One region of the Anoxybacillus andreesenii genome, then DNA from elsewhere that is predicted to be linked to it. Evidence: riboswitches for the same ligand, from Rfam matches in the RefSeq annotation. Region 1 holds a riboswitch; each other region holds the start of a gene.

What was found. A riboswitch is a leader RNA that binds a small molecule or an ion and turns the genes downstream of it on or off. The one in region 1 is predicted to bind cobalamin.
Region 2: it holds a riboswitch for cobalamin, as region 1 does, so the genes downstream of both, J2S07_RS00740 (ribonucleoside-diphosphate reductase subunit alpha) here and J2S07_RS03675 (cobalamin adenosyltransferase family protein) in region 1, are expected to answer to the same signal.
Region 3: it holds a riboswitch for cobalamin, as region 1 does, so the genes downstream of both, J2S07_RS09790 (FecCD family ABC transporter permease) here and J2S07_RS03675 (cobalamin adenosyltransferase family protein) in region 1, are expected to answer to the same signal.

The regions. Positions count from the first base shown of each region.
Region 1 covers NZ_JAUSTU010000003.1:1,898-7,865, forward strand. Annotated here, with positions in the region: partial or broken gene yiaA (inner membrane protein YiaA) at 255-632, shown strand; cobalamin riboswitch at 716-905, shown strand; gene J2S07_RS03675 (cobalamin adenosyltransferase family protein) at 1,074-1,595, shown strand; gene J2S07_RS03680 (ABC transporter substrate-binding protein) at 1,607-2,548, shown strand; gene J2S07_RS03685 (saccharopine dehydrogenase family protein) at 3,176-4,414, shown strand; gene nspC (carboxynorspermidine decarboxylase) at 4,416-5,543, shown strand; gene J2S07_RS03695 (sugar efflux transporter) at 5,678-5,968, shown strand, end outside.
Region 2 covers NZ_JAUSTU010000001.1:151,070-157,037, reverse strand. Annotated here, with positions in the region: gene J2S07_RS00765 (YitT family protein) at 1-213, opposite strand, end outside; gene fakB (fatty acid kinase binding subunit FakB) at 327-1,190, shown strand; gene J2S07_RS00755 (DUF3941 domain-containing protein) at 1,297-1,428, shown strand; gene J2S07_RS00750 (CvfB family protein) at 1,701-2,567, opposite strand; gene J2S07_RS00745 (YajQ family cyclic di-GMP-binding protein) at 2,686-3,177, shown strand; cobalamin riboswitch at 3,262-3,438, shown strand; gene J2S07_RS00740 (ribonucleoside-diphosphate reductase subunit alpha) at 3,645-5,861, shown strand; gene J2S07_RS00735 (ribonucleotide-diphosphate reductase subunit beta) at 5,879-5,968, shown strand, end outside.
Region 3 covers NZ_JAUSTU010000008.1:31,941-37,908, forward strand. Annotated here, with positions in the region: gene cobD (threonine-phosphate decarboxylase CobD) at 1-241, opposite strand, end outside; gene cbiB (adenosylcobinamide-phosphate synthase CbiB) at 198-1,178, opposite strand; gene J2S07_RS09785 (heme ABC transporter ATP-binding protein) at 1,172-2,644, opposite strand; gene J2S07_RS09790 (FecCD family ABC transporter permease) at 2,646-3,710, opposite strand; cobalamin riboswitch at 4,020-4,201, opposite strand; gene J2S07_RS09795 (hypothetical protein) at 4,255-5,031, opposite strand; gene mgtE (magnesium transporter) at 5,274-5,968, shown strand, end outside.

The sequences.
Region 1 (5,968 bases):
GGCTCTGCTCATAAAAGTACTATCCTTATTGTTTCTTTAAAGGTCCTCGAAACTATCGTTTCTGCGGAGTGCTATCCTCGCACCGAGGCTACGTCCTCTTGAAAACAAACAAACGTTCTTTAGTTTATATATTCATATTAAACTTTTGAAACCATATATTCAACCATTATTTAACTAATATATTATGTAAATAAAAAAGGATAATTAGCCCTCATAATAGACTAACTATCCTATAATAAATAATCTATATTTAATTCAAAGGGGCATCTTGGGCTGCTTTAATTGTTGGTGTTGGTGCTTATCTCATCGGTTTGTTTAATGCAGGAATGGAGTTGAACGAGAAGGGCTATTATTTTGCCATTTTAATATTCGGACTTTATTCATCTGTATCCCTACAAAAAGCTGTAAGGGATAGGGACGAGGGAATCCCTGTAACGAGCATTTACTATGGTATTAGTTGGTTTGCCCTTATCGTATCGATTTCATTAATGGGAATCGGTTTATACAACGCAGGAAGTATCGTACTAAGCGAAAAAGGCTTTTATGGCATGGCCTTTGTTCTTAGCCTATTTGCAGCGATAACCGTTCAAAAGAATGTGAGAGATACACAAAGGGCGAGGGAAAAAGATTGAAAGCAGTTAGAATCAGTTTTCTGAAGATAGACAAATTCCCTTTAATTTTCTATCAATATAATGTAAACTAATCCATATGTGAATATGTCTTGCAGAGATTAGGTGCTAACTTGTTAGCTAAAAAAGGGAATTCGGTGAAAATCCGAAGCTGTTTCCGCAACTGTAAGTGCTGATGAAATAAGAAATACCACTGTTTGTTTCTAAACAAATGGGAAGGTTCTTAAAGTAAGATGATGCATGAGCCAGGAGACCTGCCTATTCTTGAACGTATTTTGCTCTTCGGAAGTTAAGAGGATTGTACGGCAGTGTTTCTATTTTATAGGTCAGCCTTGATCAGAATTAATAGAATGATAGCCGTCCAATTTTTATGGGCGGCTTTTTTATGATCTCGAAGACTCGTTCTGCAGCTATTCACGAAAAAAAAGAGAGGAGGAATGAATATTGAAAAAGGATTCTCGCTATCTATGCTATCCATTTATGCGTGAGTCAGCTTCAACAGTAGACTTTGAAATCAGGACCGATTCATTGACGACTCGAATTGGACAAGCCGCTTCGCAAACACAGGATTTACCTGTCGTACATAGTGATTTAATAGATTTGCTCCCAATGGCCTATCATTTAAATGGCTCAGCACGAGGAAAACTTGCCATATTCCCAGAAGATTTGGAACGGCTAAGTAAGATGTATGATTTTTACAAGGCGGAGGTTGAAGAGCAGATTCAGACCTTCCTTTTACCGCAAGGAACAGAAGCTGCATGCACACTCCATGTTTGTCGTAGTGAAGCAAAGAAATCGGTACGCGCTCTACATAAGGTTAGCTTGGAAAAAGAGATACCTGAAATCATGTTTGATTATGCCCATTTATTAGCGAATGTCTTTTTCGTCATGGCGGTCTATGTCAATAGACAGCATGGGGTCGAGGAAATCCCTTTTATTAGTAAATCATATCCAACGAGAAAATAGGAGGAATCACAATGCCAAAAAATCTTATGAAATGGCTTTCTGCATTGATGCTCGTTTTTTTACTAGCAGCATGTAATTCTGCACAAGAGCCAGAAAAGCAGGACAAAGATACAGAAAAGCAAGCTCCAAAAACTGAATCCTATACAGTGAAAGACGACACTGGAACAGACATCACATTTGATAAAGTGCCTGAAACGGTTGTTTCTCTTGCACCAAGCAATACGGAAATCCTATTTGCTTTGGGTGTAGGTGACAAAGTAGTCGGTGGTACTGATTTTGACAACTATCCAGAGGAAGCACAGAATATTGAGCGCGTCTCAGATTCCATGAACATTAATGCAGAAAAAATCATTGGACTAAAGCCTGACGTTGTCATTGCCTATACAATTGGAGAGGCCGACACTTTAAACCCACTGAAGGATGCGGGGATTCCAGTATTCGTCATCCAATCTGCGACTTCATTTGATGACGTCTACGGTGACATTGATCAAATTGCCAAAGTGATGGGTGTTGAAGAAAAAGGCAAAGAATTAGTCGATGACATTCGTGGAAAAATTGCAGGAGTAGAGGAAAAGATCTCAAATGTATCAGATAAGAAAACCGTTTATTTTGAAATTGATCCTACTCCGTTTACAACAGGAAAAAATACCTTCCAGCAGGAAATTTTAAATGCAGCTGGTGTTGAGAATATTTTTGCAGACCAAGAGGGATGGATTCAAGTTTCAGAAGAGGAAGTCATCAAGAGAAATCCTGCTATTATTGCCACCACTGTTAACTATGTCGAGGACCCGGTTGGAGATATTAAAGGTCGTGCCGGCTGGGATCAGCTAGACGCAGTGAAATCTGATCAGATTTTTGAATTAGATCCTGATGTCACATCTCGACCAGGACCAAGAATTGGAGAGGCAGTTGAACTCGTAGCAAAGATGGCCTATCCAGATCTATTTAAATAATTGTTTGAGAGTGACCGTTTTGAAATAAATTCGAAACGGTCACGTTTGTTTTGACCAAGTCCTGACGATTAAAAAAACTATAAACAACTTAGCATTAAAAGGAATAAAAGTTTTTTTTATTTTTTTATAGATTTTTTTATTATTTCCTGTTAAGATAAGCAAGTATTATTTATGGAGAGCAGATATTCAAATATCAGAGTCTTTCCAAGCAGATAATTTTGACCACTTTCTTCAAAATAAGAGAGTTAAGGCCATACGGACAGCCGGGTCAAGTGCCGATTGGCAACTTTGTTGCCTTATTGATTGAGTTAGAAGCTCAAATTTTATAAGTTGGTTACTTTACAACCAGTGCATATTGCATATCAACTTGTGAAACGGTCAATAAGAGTGGTAAAAGTAATTATTTGCTATATAGACTCTGAACCTATTATTTGAATAAAGAAAAGCTCTTCTATGATTCTGTCTATAAAAGAGTTCTGTTCAGATCTGTATGCTTTTCTTACGAATTCAAATGACCAACAAGCAAGTGGTGCGCATATATGCGTATGCACTTGCTTTTTTATTTGAGCAAAAACTTCAGTTCTGCCTATTTAGGTGAAAAAATCTAATTTAAAGGGGAAATGAAAAATGGGTAAAGCACTTATCATTGGTTGTGGCGGTGTGGCATCTGTTGCCATCCACAAATGTGTCCAAAACAGCGAGGTATTCGAAGAAATTTGTATTGCGAGTCGTACAAAGTCAAAATGTGACGACCTAAAAGCAAAGCTAGATGGAGGCAAAACAAAGATCACAACAGCACAAGTGGATGCCGACAATGTGGACGAGCTGATTGCTCTCATAGAAGAGGTAAAACCGGATATCGTCATGAATTTGGCCCTCCCATATCAAGACTTAACGATTATGGATGCGTGCTTAGCAACGAAGACGCATTATTTAGATACAGCGAACTATGAGCCAGAGGATACGGCTAAGTTTGAATACAAGTGGCAGTGGGAATACCGTGAGCGCTTTGAAAAAGCTGGCATTACCGCACTATTAGGAAGCGGCTTTGACCCAGGTGTTACAGGCGTATTTTCAGCACATGCTTTAAAGCATCACTTCGATGAAATTGAGTACATTGATATCCTTGACTGTAATGCAGGGGATCATGGCTATCCATTCGCAACCAACTTCAATCCAGAAATTAATATTCGTGAAGTTTCAGCCAACGGAAGATACTGGGAAAACGGTGAATGGATCGAGACCAAGCCGATGGAAATCAAACGCGTCTATAACTTCCCAGAAATTGGCGAAAAGGATATGTACCTACTTTATCATGAGGAGCTAGAATCTCTTGCTCAAAACATTCCTGGATTAAAGCGAATTCGCTTCTTCATGACCTTTGGACAAAGCTATTTAACCCATTTAAAATGTCTTGAAAATGTTGGAATGACTTCCATCGAGCCAATAGAATTTGAAGGCAAGCAAATCATTCCACTTCAATTCTTAAAGGCGGTATTACCAGATCCAGCTTCTCTAGGCCCGCGTACAAAAGGAAAAACAAACATCGGCTGTATTTTCCGCGGTAAGAAGGATGGCAAGGACAAAACCTATTATGTGTATAATGTTTGTGACCATGAGGAGTGCTTTAAAGAGGTAGGATCCCAGGCCGTTTCCTACACGACTGGAGTTCCAGCGATGATCGGTGCAATGATGATTATGACAGGTAAATGGAATAAGCCTGGCGTTTACAATATTGAGGAATTCGATCCAGATCCATTCATGGAAGCATTAAACAAATGGGGACTTCCATGGAAAGAAAGCTTTGATCCAGAGCTAGTCGATACTGTGGCTGAAAATGAAAAAGAGCCGGAGCTAGTGCGATAAGATGAGGTTTGAAGAGTTACCAACACCTTGTTATGTAGTCGATGAAGAACTCCTTGAAAAAAATCTAAAAATCCTCAGAGGTGTCATGGACCGGACCGGGGCAAAGATCATTCTTGCCCAGAAGGCTTTTTCCATGTACTCCACTTATCCGCTTATTCGCCAATACTTAAGTGGGACAGCGGCAAGTGGCCTTTATGAAGCAAGACTCGGCTATGAGGAAATGGGGAAGGAGAATCATGTCTTCTCCCCAGCTTACCGAGAGGATGAAATGGATGAGATTATTCACTATTGTGATCACATCATTTTCAATTCTTTTTCTCAGGTGGAAAAGTATCGGGATCGGGTATTAAGTGCTGGAAAAAAGGTCGGTCTTCGCATCAATCCGGAGTGCTCCACCCAGGTCGGACATGAAATTTATAATCCTTGTGCTGTCGGGTCAAGGTTCGGGGTTACACTCGAGCAATTTCATCCTGAAGACTTAGAGGGGATTTCTGGCTTTCATTTTCATACCTTATGCCAACAGAATTCAGACGACCTTGCCACTACATTAGATGCTGTGGAGGAAAAATTTGGTCCGTGGCTTGCCCAAATGGAATGGATCAATTTCGGTGGCGGCCACCATATTACGAGAGAGGATTATGATATCCCATTACTCGAGGATTGTATTAGAAGAATGCAGGAAAAATACGGATTAGAAGTCTATCTTGAGCCAGGGGAAGCCGTTGCCTTGAATGCGGGTTACCTCGTGACAACGGTTCTTGATACGCTTCAGAATGGGATGGATATCGCCATCCTTGACACGTCTGCGTCCTGTCATATGCCTGATGTACTAGAGATGCCGTATCGGCCGCCTCTTTTTGATTCAGGCGAACCTGGGGAAAAGGCGTATACGTATCGACTTGGCGGACCTACTTGTCTTTCTGGTGATAATATTGGGGACTATTCATTCGATCAGCCTTTGAAAAGCGGCGACCGCCTCGTGTTTGGTGATATGGCCATTTACTCAATGGTGAAGAATACAACCTTTAATGGAATGGCGCTGCCATCGATCGCTCTGAAAGGGAAAGACGGCGACTGCCGCATCATGCATAAGTTTGGTTATGAAGATTTTAAGATGAGATTGACCTAAAATGAAATAAAAAGTCACCTTCAATTAGAGGGTGACTTTTTTGATATTCATTTGATGGTATCTATAGACACCAGAAATATAGGGTTTATAATGGAATTCGTAATTATTCTCAATTGTTAGGATCGTGGTACTTCGTGAAGAACAGCAGTGTAAAGGATAAAGTTCTATATGTGTTTCGCATTCCTACCTTTCCAGTCCTCTTTCTCATTAACACCATTTTTGGGTTTTCCTTATCCTTTTTTGCCCCATTTTCATCTCTTTTTGGTATTGATGAAGTAGGGATGAGCAATGCAGGCTTTGGAATTTTTATGACGGTCATGGCCATCGGAGGTGTATTGATTAGTAGTTATATTGCAAAGCGTTCCGATACAAGAACCAGCCGGCGAAAGCTTTTGCTTATTACCTCTCTAACTGGGGTTTTGGGC
Region 2 (5,968 bases), on a different contig from region 1:
CCAGCCAAGGAGCGTCACTGGAACATTTAAGAGAAAAAGAAGGATGCCGGTAGAAACATTCCCGCCAAATATACTGGATAATAGCTGTGCCGTACCCGTGAATCCGCTAGAGTAGACATTTGCTGGGATTAAAAATAGATTCATCGCCAGCGCATTTAAGAGAGCCCCGATGATGACGACAACCATTTTTTTTACTTGCAGTAGAATGTTCATCACCTCCTTTGCCTTATTATGACTTGATTAGAACTCCTAGATACTATTAATTGAGTTTTACGCTTAAATTCTATAAACTTAAAGGAAATAAATAGAAAGCAGGTGAATGGTCTATGTCTGTAAAAATCCTAGCCGATAGCGCAAGTGATTTGCCATTAAGTTTTTTTGGGGAGAATGGCGTCACGCTTTTTCCATTGAAGGTTCACCTTGGGGAGAAGGAGTATGATGACCTATTAACGATTGAACCATCAACAGTTTATGAAGCAATCCGCTCTGGTCAGATGCCAAAAACATCCCAGGCATCTCCATCAAGATTTGAAGAGGTTTTTCGAGAAATGGCAAGGAGCAATGAAACAGGAATTTATGTTGCCTTTTCTTCAGAGCTCTCTGGTACGTATCAAACAGCTGTCATGATCCGGGAGCAGGTAAAGGAAGAATACCCCGATTTTGACTTAACCGTTATTGATAGTAAATGCGCTTCTTTAGGCTGTGGCCTAGTCGTCATGGAAGCGGCGAAATTAGCGAAGGGCGGAGCATCCAAGGAAGAGATACTTAAGGATATCCAGTTCCGCTGTGAGCATATGGAGCATTTGTTCACGGTGGATGATCTGAACCATTTGGCGAAGGGTGGGCGGCTGTCAAAGGCATCTGCTTTCATGGGAGGGCTCCTGAACATTAAACCCCTCTTGAATATGGATGACGGAAAGCTTGTCCCAATTGAAAAGCACCGAGGACAGAAGAAGCTTTTGCGCCGGATTATCGAAATGATGAAAGAGCGTGGACAGGACTTACCGCAGCAAACTGTGGGGATTAGCCATGCGGACTGCTTTGAACTAGCACAAGAAATGAAAGAAACGATTAAGAATGAACTGAATGTGGAGAACATCATCATTTCTGATATTGGCGCAGCGATCGGCTCCCATACAGGTCCTGGAACGATTTCATTCTTTTTCCTAAATGAGCTTCCAACGAAGTAGGCATTTTTTAAAAGTGGAATAATCTTATTTATATTGAATCCTTTACATACTCCTTTTTAAAATGACAGACAATAAAGCGAAACCCTTTTAGAAAGGAGTATTTGTTATGCCACATACTTCAGATAATGACAAGAAAGCACAGGACCATAATGCGTTGAACCATGAGAAAAACCTGTTAAAAGAAAAAAATCGTAAGGCCGGTAAGCATCAATACTCAAAAAAGACCGATCATTTATAAGAAAAGCGCAAGCGCCTTGCTCATCGCCGTACAAACTGGAGGGGCTTCGACTGAGATAAAGGAATCACGAAGAGCGATAGCGATTCGATGATGACTTATCGTAGGGAGGAGACCTGAAGTTTGATAGGCAATAGGCGCTGGAGCTAGACAATTCTCAAAGTCGAAATTTATACTTACTTATCCAGTAGGAAAAGAGCTGTTCTCAATCGTGAGAGCAGCTCTTTTTTGACTATATCTGCGTTCATTTGAAAATATCAGCGAAACCGAAATTATCAGCCCTCATTCTTCACGTACGTCCAGCCCGCTTCCTGATAAACAAGGCCATCCTTCATTAGCTTTCCAAGCGCTCGTTTGAATGCACCCTTGCTCATACCAAAGCGCTCTTCAATATCTTCTGGCATGCTCTTATCCCAGTAAGGCATGGCACCGTTTCGTGACATCAGATATGCATATACTTTCTCCGCATCCTCACCTAACGCCTCCTGTTTTCGTGGAGCGAGAGAAACATTGATCGTCCCATCCTCCTTCACATCAATGATGCGTCCTTCTACCTTCTCACCGAGACGAGGCTCCTCACGGCGTTGTGATTCATGAATGAAGCCTTTGAAGCCCTCTGCCGTATAAATCCAGCTCCCTACTTTCGCCGTGCGGTAAATATAGCCTTGAATATTCTTATTAAAATCCTGTCTTGTCGCCTGGATTCTTTTTTCATCAATGATCGGATCCGTAGCGAGCTTCACATAAATGCGGTTATTTCGATTGACCCTTAACGTAATGTATAAAAGGTCTCCCACTACGGGCCAAACAGACCGTTTCGTTGGAAGATCCTCCTCGCCAAGGAGCATATCTTTGTTGATGCCAATATCGAGGAAAACTCCGAGCCCTGGCTTTGTATCACTCACCTTTGCCCAGCCGTATTCCCCGATCCGTATGTCAGGAATCGTCGTCGTTGCTGCGATCCGTCCGTGGGAGTCCGTATAAAGAAATACGTCAACCTCTTCCTCTTCCCCTAACGTAAGATCGGTATCATTTTCATGAAGGAGTACATCCTCCTCCCCATCCGTGAGAAAATAGCCAAATTCTGCAATCCGAGCCACTGTCAATGTGATGACTTGTCCAATATGTTCTTGTAAAGCCATAAAAAAACACTCCTATTCTTTTATAAAGCCTTCGCTTTTTTATCCCTAAAGTTGTTTGAACTGCTTAATTTTACTATAATTGTAGCCAGAATGGGAAATTTTTAAAGGAGGGTTCATGATGGCGAAAGAAAGTTCTTTTGATATTGTGTCAAAGGTAGATTTTTCAGAAGTGACGAATGCGATTAATATTACGATGAAGGAAATCTCCACTCGCTATGATTTTAAAGGAAGCAAGAGCAATGTTACACTCGATAAAGAGGAGCTTGTGCTCGTTTCCGATGATGAATATAAGCTCGGACAGCTGAAGGATGTCCTCCTTGGCAAGCTGATTAAACGAGGCGTTCCGATTAAAAATCTTGATTATGGAAAAATTGAAGGTGCTTCTGGCGGTACTGTTCGTCAGCGAGCCAAGCTTGTTCAAGGGATCGACAAGGACAATGCGAAGAAAATCAATACACTGATTAAAAATAGCGGCTTAAAGGTGAAGAGTCAGGTTCAGGATGATCAAATTCGTGTGACGGCAAAAAGCCGTGATGACTTACAGAGCGTCATTGCTGCTGTGAAGGGTGCTGACCTTTCCATCGATGTGCAGTTTGTGAATTATCGTTAAGTGGTTGTCTTTTCCAATAGGTTCGCTTATAATAATCAAAGTACATATCTAGTATGTAATTACAAATAACAATACTATATACAGTGTTATACCGATAAATTAGGTGTCATTACGACTTAATAGGGAATCTGGTGCGAATCCAGAACTGTACCCGCAACTGTAAGTGTGACGAAATAAGCATAACCACTATCTTTCTGATGGGAAGGGCTTAGAGTAGGATGAAACACAAGTCAGGAGACCTGCCTTTTTTATACGTCATATCTTCTTCGGGAGCTGGGAAGGTAAAGAGCGCAGGTATTTTAGCTAAAAGGGAATTCCTTTCTGTCTGAATATCAACGTTTTTTACCCATCTCGAAACTTGAGATGGGTTTTTAATTTGCCTTCCCTATGAAGAACTGTATAAGTGGGGAAAAGGAGAAAGTTTGATGGGGACAGAATTCGCAGTAAAAAATGAAAATCTAATGGATATGGTCAAGCTCACCGCTCAAAAATACAAGCTGGATGTGAGCGAGATTTTGACCAAAAAGAGAGAAGATATTCTCCATTATGCCTTAAATCGAATTGAAATGAATGAGCCTAACTGGACGTACTTAGCTGCTCATATGCTTCTTCTTGAACTCTATGAAAAGGCTGGACAAGTTCGCGGGTTTGACCCAGTTCAAAAATACGGTGATTTCTACGATCTGATTCAAAAACTAACAGACATAGGCATTTATACAAAGGAACTTCTGCAATCCTACAGCAAGAACGAAATTCATGAATTAGCGAAAATCATCGATCCTGATAAGGATCAGCTTTTTACCTATATGGGTTTGTTCTTGCTTGCGGACCGATATTTAGCACATGACTATAATCATCATGTGTACGAGCTCCCACAGGAACGATTCATGATCATTGCCATGACTTTAATGAAAAATGAAGCAAAGGAAAACCGTTTGTCCTATGTGAAAGAAGCGTACTGGGCGCTCAGCCATCACTATATGACCGTCGCTACTCCAACCCTTGCCAATGCGGGAAAAAGCTATGGGCAGCTTTCCTCCTGTTTCATTGATACGGTTGATGACTCGCTGGATGGAATCTATTTATCCAATTGGGATACGGCTAGATTAAGCAAGGATGGCGGTGGCATCGGTCTTTATTTTGGAAAAGTGAGAGCACTAGGCTCTGATATTAAAAGTTTCAAAGGGAATTCCTCAGGAATTGTTCCGTGGATACGCCTGATTAATGATACGGCGGTGAGTGTGGATCAGCTAGGCCAGCGACAAGGAGCAGTAGCCGTTTATTTGGATGTATTCCACAAGGACATCATGAATGGCTTTCTTGATTTAAAGACAAATAATGGAGACGAACGGAGAAAAGCCCATGATATTTTTACCGGTGTCAGCATCCCCGATTTATTTATGAAAAAAATTGAGGAGGTTGACGAAACTGGAAGAAGTATTGGAGAATGGCATACCTTCTGCCCTCATCAAGTAAAGCAAATAATGGGCTGGAAGGATGAGCAGGGAAATCCGCTCGGATTAGAGGACTTCTATGATGAGAAGGATAAGAAATTTTTCACCGAAAAATACGAAGAAGCCGTTCGAAATCCGCTTCTCCCAAGAAAGACATATCGGGCAATGGATATCATGATCCGCATCATGGTCGCTCAACTCGAAACAGGAACACCCTATATGTTCTATCGGGATGAGGTGAACCGTCAAAACCCGAATAAGCATGTAAGGGGCCTCGGAAGAACGTCAATCTATTCTAGCAATCTATGTACGGAAATTATGCAGAATATGTCGCCGACCACGATCCAACAGGAGTATATCGATGAGAACGGAAATATCGTCATCGTGCGAAAGCCTGGAGATTTTGTTGTCTGCAATCTTTCTTCCATCCATCTTCCAAATGCTGTACGTGCGAATGTTCTTGAGCGCCTCATAAGGATTCAAATGAGAATGCTCGATAACGTCATCGATATCAATCAGCTCACGGTCGGACAAGCTCGGAAAACAAATGAGAATTACCGTGCTGTTGGTCTAGGCACTTTCGGGTGGCATCATCTCCTAGCCCTCAAAAATATTCTTTGGGAATCAGATGAGGCTGTTCGGTACGCTGATGAGCTTTATGAAGAGATTGCTTATTACACGATTAGAGCTTCAATGCTGTTAGCAAAAGAAAAAGGGGCATACCCGAAGTTCGAAGGCTCGGAATGGCATACCGGAGAATATTTTCAAAGAAAAGGCTATACCTCTGAAAAATGGACAAGCCTTCAAGCAGAGATTCGCCAAGCTGGCGTCCGCAATGGCTGGATGTTAGCCGTCGCTCCTAATTCTTCGACCGCAAAAATAGGCGGCTCTACCGATGGAATCGATCCTATTTATGCACTCGAATACGCAGAGGAAAAGAAGAATTTCAAATTTAAGGTCACAGCACCTGATCTCAATCATCATACGTACTTTTTTTATCAGAAGGTGCGACACCAGTTGAACCAAAGCTGGAGCATTAAACAGAATGCCGCTAGACAGCGCCATATTGACCAAGGGGTCAGCTTTAACCTCTATGTCAAACATGATATTAAAGCGAAGGAACTGTTAGAGCTTCATCTCGAGGCTTGGCGAAATAAGCTGAAATCGACCTATTATGTGCGCAGCACTTCCCAAACAGAAATTGAAGAATGTGAGGCTTGTCAGAGCTAAGGAAGGAGAACAAAATAGTGAATACACTCTTAAAAAAAATCAAACTGTTAAACCCCGAATATCCCAATAAGTCAACAGGCATCATTAACGGACAGGCGTCAGGAATT
Region 3 (5,968 bases), on a different contig from region 1:
CAATCAGAATCGATTCCTTCGCTACCCCCGCCTGTTGTGCGATTTGTTCCTTCAATGCGTTCGCAAAGGGATCCGGATACTCCCCGATGCTTTCATAAAAATGGAGCCATTTTTCCAAAATCGACTTCGGCGGTCCTAATGGATTAATATTGGCACTTAGGTCAATCCATGTGTTCGGCTTTGGAATGTTCATCGCTTCATATATGTATTGAGGATTCGAACCATGTGCTGGCCAATTCAAATAGTATTCCTCCCATCCATAAGGCAAGTACAAAAAGCACGGACGCCTTTGTTAACAGACGATTTGTTAAAAGGATATGTTCCTTTTGCAAGGGAACGATAGGATCCCCCATTTCCGCCCGCTTGGAAATGATCCCCTTGTATACATTCACCCCACCAAGTTGAATCCCCAAAATAGCGGCCACTGCCGCTTCCATCCAGCCGCTATTGGGACTTGGATGTCGTCTAGCATCACGAAACAGAATTTTCCATGCCGCTCCCCTATTGGTATACATAGGCTTGCTTGACAAAAGCAGCAAAAAGCCAGTTAACCGACTAGGAATCCAGTTGAGGAGGTCATCCAGTCGTGCTGACGCCCAACCAAAATCAAGAAATCTCTCATTTTTGTAGCCCACCATCGAATCACAAGTATTCACAGCACGGTACACAAGGGCAAGCGGCGCCCCGCCAATCAATGCCCAAAATAATGGAGCTGTGACCCCATCGCTCGTATTCTCCGCCACCGTTTCAACAGTTCCTCTGACAATCTCTCGCTCCTCAAGTCTTTCCGTATCACGACCAACAATATAAGAAAGCTTTAGCCGTGCTTTCTGTAGCTCCCCTTTATGCAGTGGATAATAGACGTCAAGAGCCGCTTCCTTAAGACTTCGGCGTGAAATAGTCGTCGCTATAAGAATACTTTCCACCGCGATGCCAAGATATAGGTGTGTATGATAAGAAATGGATACAAGCGTGAAGGATATAAGAAAAACGATGCACACAATTGTAAGTACCATTACGATTCCCTTCGCTTTTCTCCCGTTGCCACCATTTAACCTTTTTTCAAGAAATGCGATCCCAGAACCCATCCACTTTACAGGGTGAGGCCAATGCGGGGGGTCTCCAATCAACCCATCAATCAAAAAAGCGATCGTAATTGAAATTATATGGGTTAGCATAAATTTCGAATCCTTCTTCGGCTTTTTTTAATTGCCTCAGTTGTGCAATCATACACGCCCCTGCTGATGAGCTTTCCGAGGGGAGTAATGGTACCTGCAAATTCAAGCATCCTTCCATTCTGCGTTGCTGCAATCAGGATGCTATCGGTCGATGTCCCAGTAGCAACGGTGCCCGTTATAGTGTCTAGTACCTCCTGATCCTCCATCACCTTCACCTTTGCTTCCGTCGCTGTCATGATGCTTTGAATAAAAGCCTCTTCTGTGAGCTCTCCATTCACAAATACCCATATATTAATGGTACCTGGTACCGCCTCAAAAGCGTGCTGGTCACTTTTCGATGCATCTACTGCATTCCCAACTCCCGCTGTGACGACGACCATGACTGAAAACTCTTCCCCTTTTAATACTTTGTAGGCGACATCCTCCAAGACAACAGCAGTCATCATGCCGATTGTTACGGAAGGGTCAAAGCCGTTTTTCTTCAAGTAGTCCTGCATCTCCTGCCGGTGATCGAAAGCATGATAATTTTTATCGACGTGGCGGTTTACAAATGTTTGGTTCCACCCTACACCCGCACCAACCACTCCAGATGACATCGTACGAAGCGGAGCATCGGATTGAATAGAAATATGCTCCTTCGTCATCCGCATATGTTCTGGACCAATCATGACTTGCTCCGATTCACCCTGCCAATTCGGAATCAGCACCATTTGCGGGACAGGAATTTTCGGATGTGGCTGCTTTTCAATATCCGTACGGTAGACCTCTTTAATTTTCTCGACCCGGACGACCTCATTTGGATGATCATTGGAATGTATCCGCCCCTTCTCAAGCAAAAGAAGCTGATCACAATAAAGGCTTGCTAGGTTTAAATCATGAAAAATTGAGATCACGGTTAATCCTTTTTCCCTTGTCCATCTCTTTAGTAAATCCAGAAGCTCCTTTTGATAGGACAAATCGAGATGGTTGGTCGGCTCATCCAGCAATAGAATTTCAGGCTCCTGGGCGAGAGCTTGAGCAAGAAAGACCCTTTGCCTTTCACCACCTGAAAGCTCCTGTATGTTCTTCTCCTGAAAGGCAGCAACTCCCGTTTGAGTCATGACCTCCTGAACGATTCGTTCATCCTCATCGCTCCATGAATGAAACCAGCCCTTCTGATGTGCATAACGGCCAAGCGAGACCGTTTCCTTCACCGTATAGGAAAAAGCCTGTGTAGAATGCTGTGACAGCACGGCAATCATTTTCGCAAGCTCCTTCGTTGAATAGCTGCCAATCGACTGCCCTTTAATCAGGATGGTCCCATTATCAAATGGAAGAATCCCACTGATCATTTTCAATAAAGTGGTTTTGCCGCTCCCGTTCGGTCCTAAGATCCCAAACAGCTCTCCTTTTTGCACCTGGAAGGATACATCCTTTACGACCGGATCTCCAGTGTACCCCCCTGATAGATTATCAACATTCAGCATGCTATCCTCTTCTTTCTCCGCCTCGTCTTTTTAGCAAAATCAATCCAAATACAGGCGCCCCAATAAGTGCGGTAATTACCCCAATGGGAAGCTCGACGGGTGAAATAATGGTCCTTGAGACTAAATCAGCAAGAATGAGGAACCCGCTCCCCGTCAAAATGGATAAAGGAAGGAGATGGGTGTGATCGGGACCCCATAGTATTCTTGTTAAATGGGGAATCACCAAACCGACAAACCCAATTGTCCCCGACACAGCAACTGCCGCTCCAGTTAAAATGGAGCCAGCAATGAGAATCGTTAATTTTCTTCTCTGTACATTCACTCCTAGATGCTGCGCACGTTCCTCTCCAAAGGACATCGCATTGAGCTCCTTGCTATTTGCGATCAGGATCAATGAGCCAACAATAAGAAACGGAAGAATCATTTTGATATAGGGCCATCCCCGCATGGATACACTGCCTAGGAGCCAACCGAGGATTTGTCTTAGCTCATCACCCGTTAAGGCGATGAGCAATGAAATCATGGCACCTAAAAACGAACTAAAAATGATCCCCGTCAAAATAATCGTTTCGACCTTCATCGAGCGATCGATTCTCCTCGCGAAGCCAAGGACTAAGAAAATTGTAAGAAACGCACACAATATACTGATGAACGGAAGGGTAAAGGAACCGATTACTGGAAGCGAAATTTGAAAAAACAAGGTCATGACAGCCCCAACCGATGCCCCAGAAGAAACGCCAAGTGTATAAGGATCAGCAAGCGGGTTTCGCAGCAAGCCTTGGAAGGCCGCACCTGCAATAGCTAGAGCTGCCCCAACTAATCCTGCCAAAATGACCCGTGGCAGACGAATGTTTAGAACAATGTTGGCATACATCGGATCAATGGGTTCCCTCGGGATAAAAGGAAACATTTCCGACCCAATAATTTTAATAATACTAATTATAGGAACCGAGACCGTCCCTATCGAAATCCCTATTAAAGCCGATGCGATTAAAAACAAAACAGCTAGACAATACGCAAATAATCTGTTATTTAAAAAATTCCCCTGAAAAAAATGCTTTAGCAAATCACTCGATCCCCTCTAGAAAATAAAGGCTCTTTTCTCAAATATTGTTGCCTTTGAACGACAAATTGTAGAATGAATTACTACTTTTAAACAGTTAGATGATCGAAAAAACGAGAAAAGTGCCTGCATACCAAATGCGTGGCACACACTCCGTTGAAACGCAATGGTCGGCAGTAGGACCATTGCAAAAACTACAATCCGTACAAAAAAGCCATAATAAAAAACATCCCCATACGAAACAAATGGAGATGTTGGAATCATCTATTTTATCAAACACATGTCTTCCCAACACCTCCCTATCCTCGTAGCGGGTGTAACAAGATGTAGGCAGGTCTCCTGGCTTATGGTCATAGCAATGCCGCACCTTCCCATACATATGTACAGTGGCTCATATACAGCTTGCTCCCATTTACAGTGGCGGGACCGCGTTGGAATTTCACCAACTTCCCTATTAAGTCTTTGCTAAAGACACCTATATCTATAGATAATTATGAAATTGACTTATACAAAAATTATACACGATCGTTTGTCAGATGACACACTATTAATTTGTGTATAATTTCCATTCCGTTTTCTTTTTATCATAAATGAGCTTGGCATCAGGGCTCCCTTTAACTAGCTTTTCATAGTCCTCATACATATCATCCATATTATCAAAATCGCCGAGAATCCAAATCGGCACCTCTATACTGGTGCGGCTTTGAACGGAATCATAAATAGAAATAAGAATACCTTCCCTCATCATCGTCTTCATCTTTAAGAGAAGCTCGATCGGCAGGGGCGACAACACACGCTTCTTTTTTAAGCCTAATAAGTTCTTTTCGGTTTTGCTTTCCGTTAGCTTACTAACCAATGTATCTCCAAGCATCCGATAAAAATCCATCATATTCCGATAGTAAATCTTATTCCACCAGCCATCATCATGGGCCAAATAAACAAAACGATTTCGCAGCTTCTGGTAAAAGGGAGGCTTCAAATGATCCTTCATATGCCCCAAATAAAGTAGCTCAGCCAATTCCTGACCCGTAAGCTCATTAAGGCCTTCCTCTTCTTCAAAATCAACCCAGCAGAAATCACCATAACCATATACATCATCCTTAACCAGCTTCTTCAACCGCTCGTTTGGAACAAACTCCAGCAATGAATGCCTATTGAAATCCCCGTCATCAAAATGGTGCTTTAGAAGAAGAATTTGATTGATGAGGTCTGAAAGAGACTCGGTAAATTCAGCAAACTCAATCCCGTAGGAAAGAACATATTGTTTCGTCTCATTTAAATGAACATAGACGACAGCCCGCCCATTGCTGTTGTTTTTTTTCAAGGGAATAACCTCCGAACCTTTTGATAAGACTTATGAAGAATATAGCAAATCCCGATTCATAACTCCAAAATCCGTTCCCAAGCTATACTTTATTCCATATTATCAAAAAACCCTATTAATTCCTATTTAATTGGATGCTGTCCTCCAACTGTTTTTCTATTTATCCATATCAATTCTAGAATTTTTTCCTTATAATGATAAAGACCATGCAAAATATATTTCCGGTAAAGGAGCGTGATCTCATGATAAAAAACATGACAGAGGATCAAATTACTCTTTATATTATTAAAGCGTTAAAAGAAAATAAACGCAAAGAGTTTGAAACCATTGTCGATGAACTACAGCCATATGACATTGCACAAATATATGAGGATTTGCCGGAAAAGCACCGAACGCGCTTTTTATTTTTTCTTCATATCAATAATCTTGCTGATTTACTTCAGGAATTAGACAGTGAGGAGCAAATCGATGTATTAAATCGTCTTGGCATTGAAAAGTCAGGTAAAGTGCTAGACATGATGGATAACGACGACCTCGCTTCACTCCTTGAGGATTTATCCCCCGAAAAAATTGAAGCGTTACTCGCAGGAATGAAAAAGGAAGAATCCCAAATCGTTCAGGACATCATGAATTATCCACCTGAGACAGCTGGTCGCTTAATGACGAACCGGTTTGTGTGGATTCGTGATTATTATTCCGTACGGGAGGCAGTCGATAAGCTTAAAACATTTGCTGAATTGGCCGAAACCATTAACTATTTGTACGTCATTGATCAAAACCGTCGGCTTGTCGGGGTCGTTTCCTATCGGGACCTACTCATTGCTGATATGACGGAAAAGATTAGGGATATTATGTATGAGCGTGTCATATATGTCTTAGAGGAAACAGACCAGGAAGAGGTCGCACGACTGATCGAGCGCTATGACTTCTTGGCCAT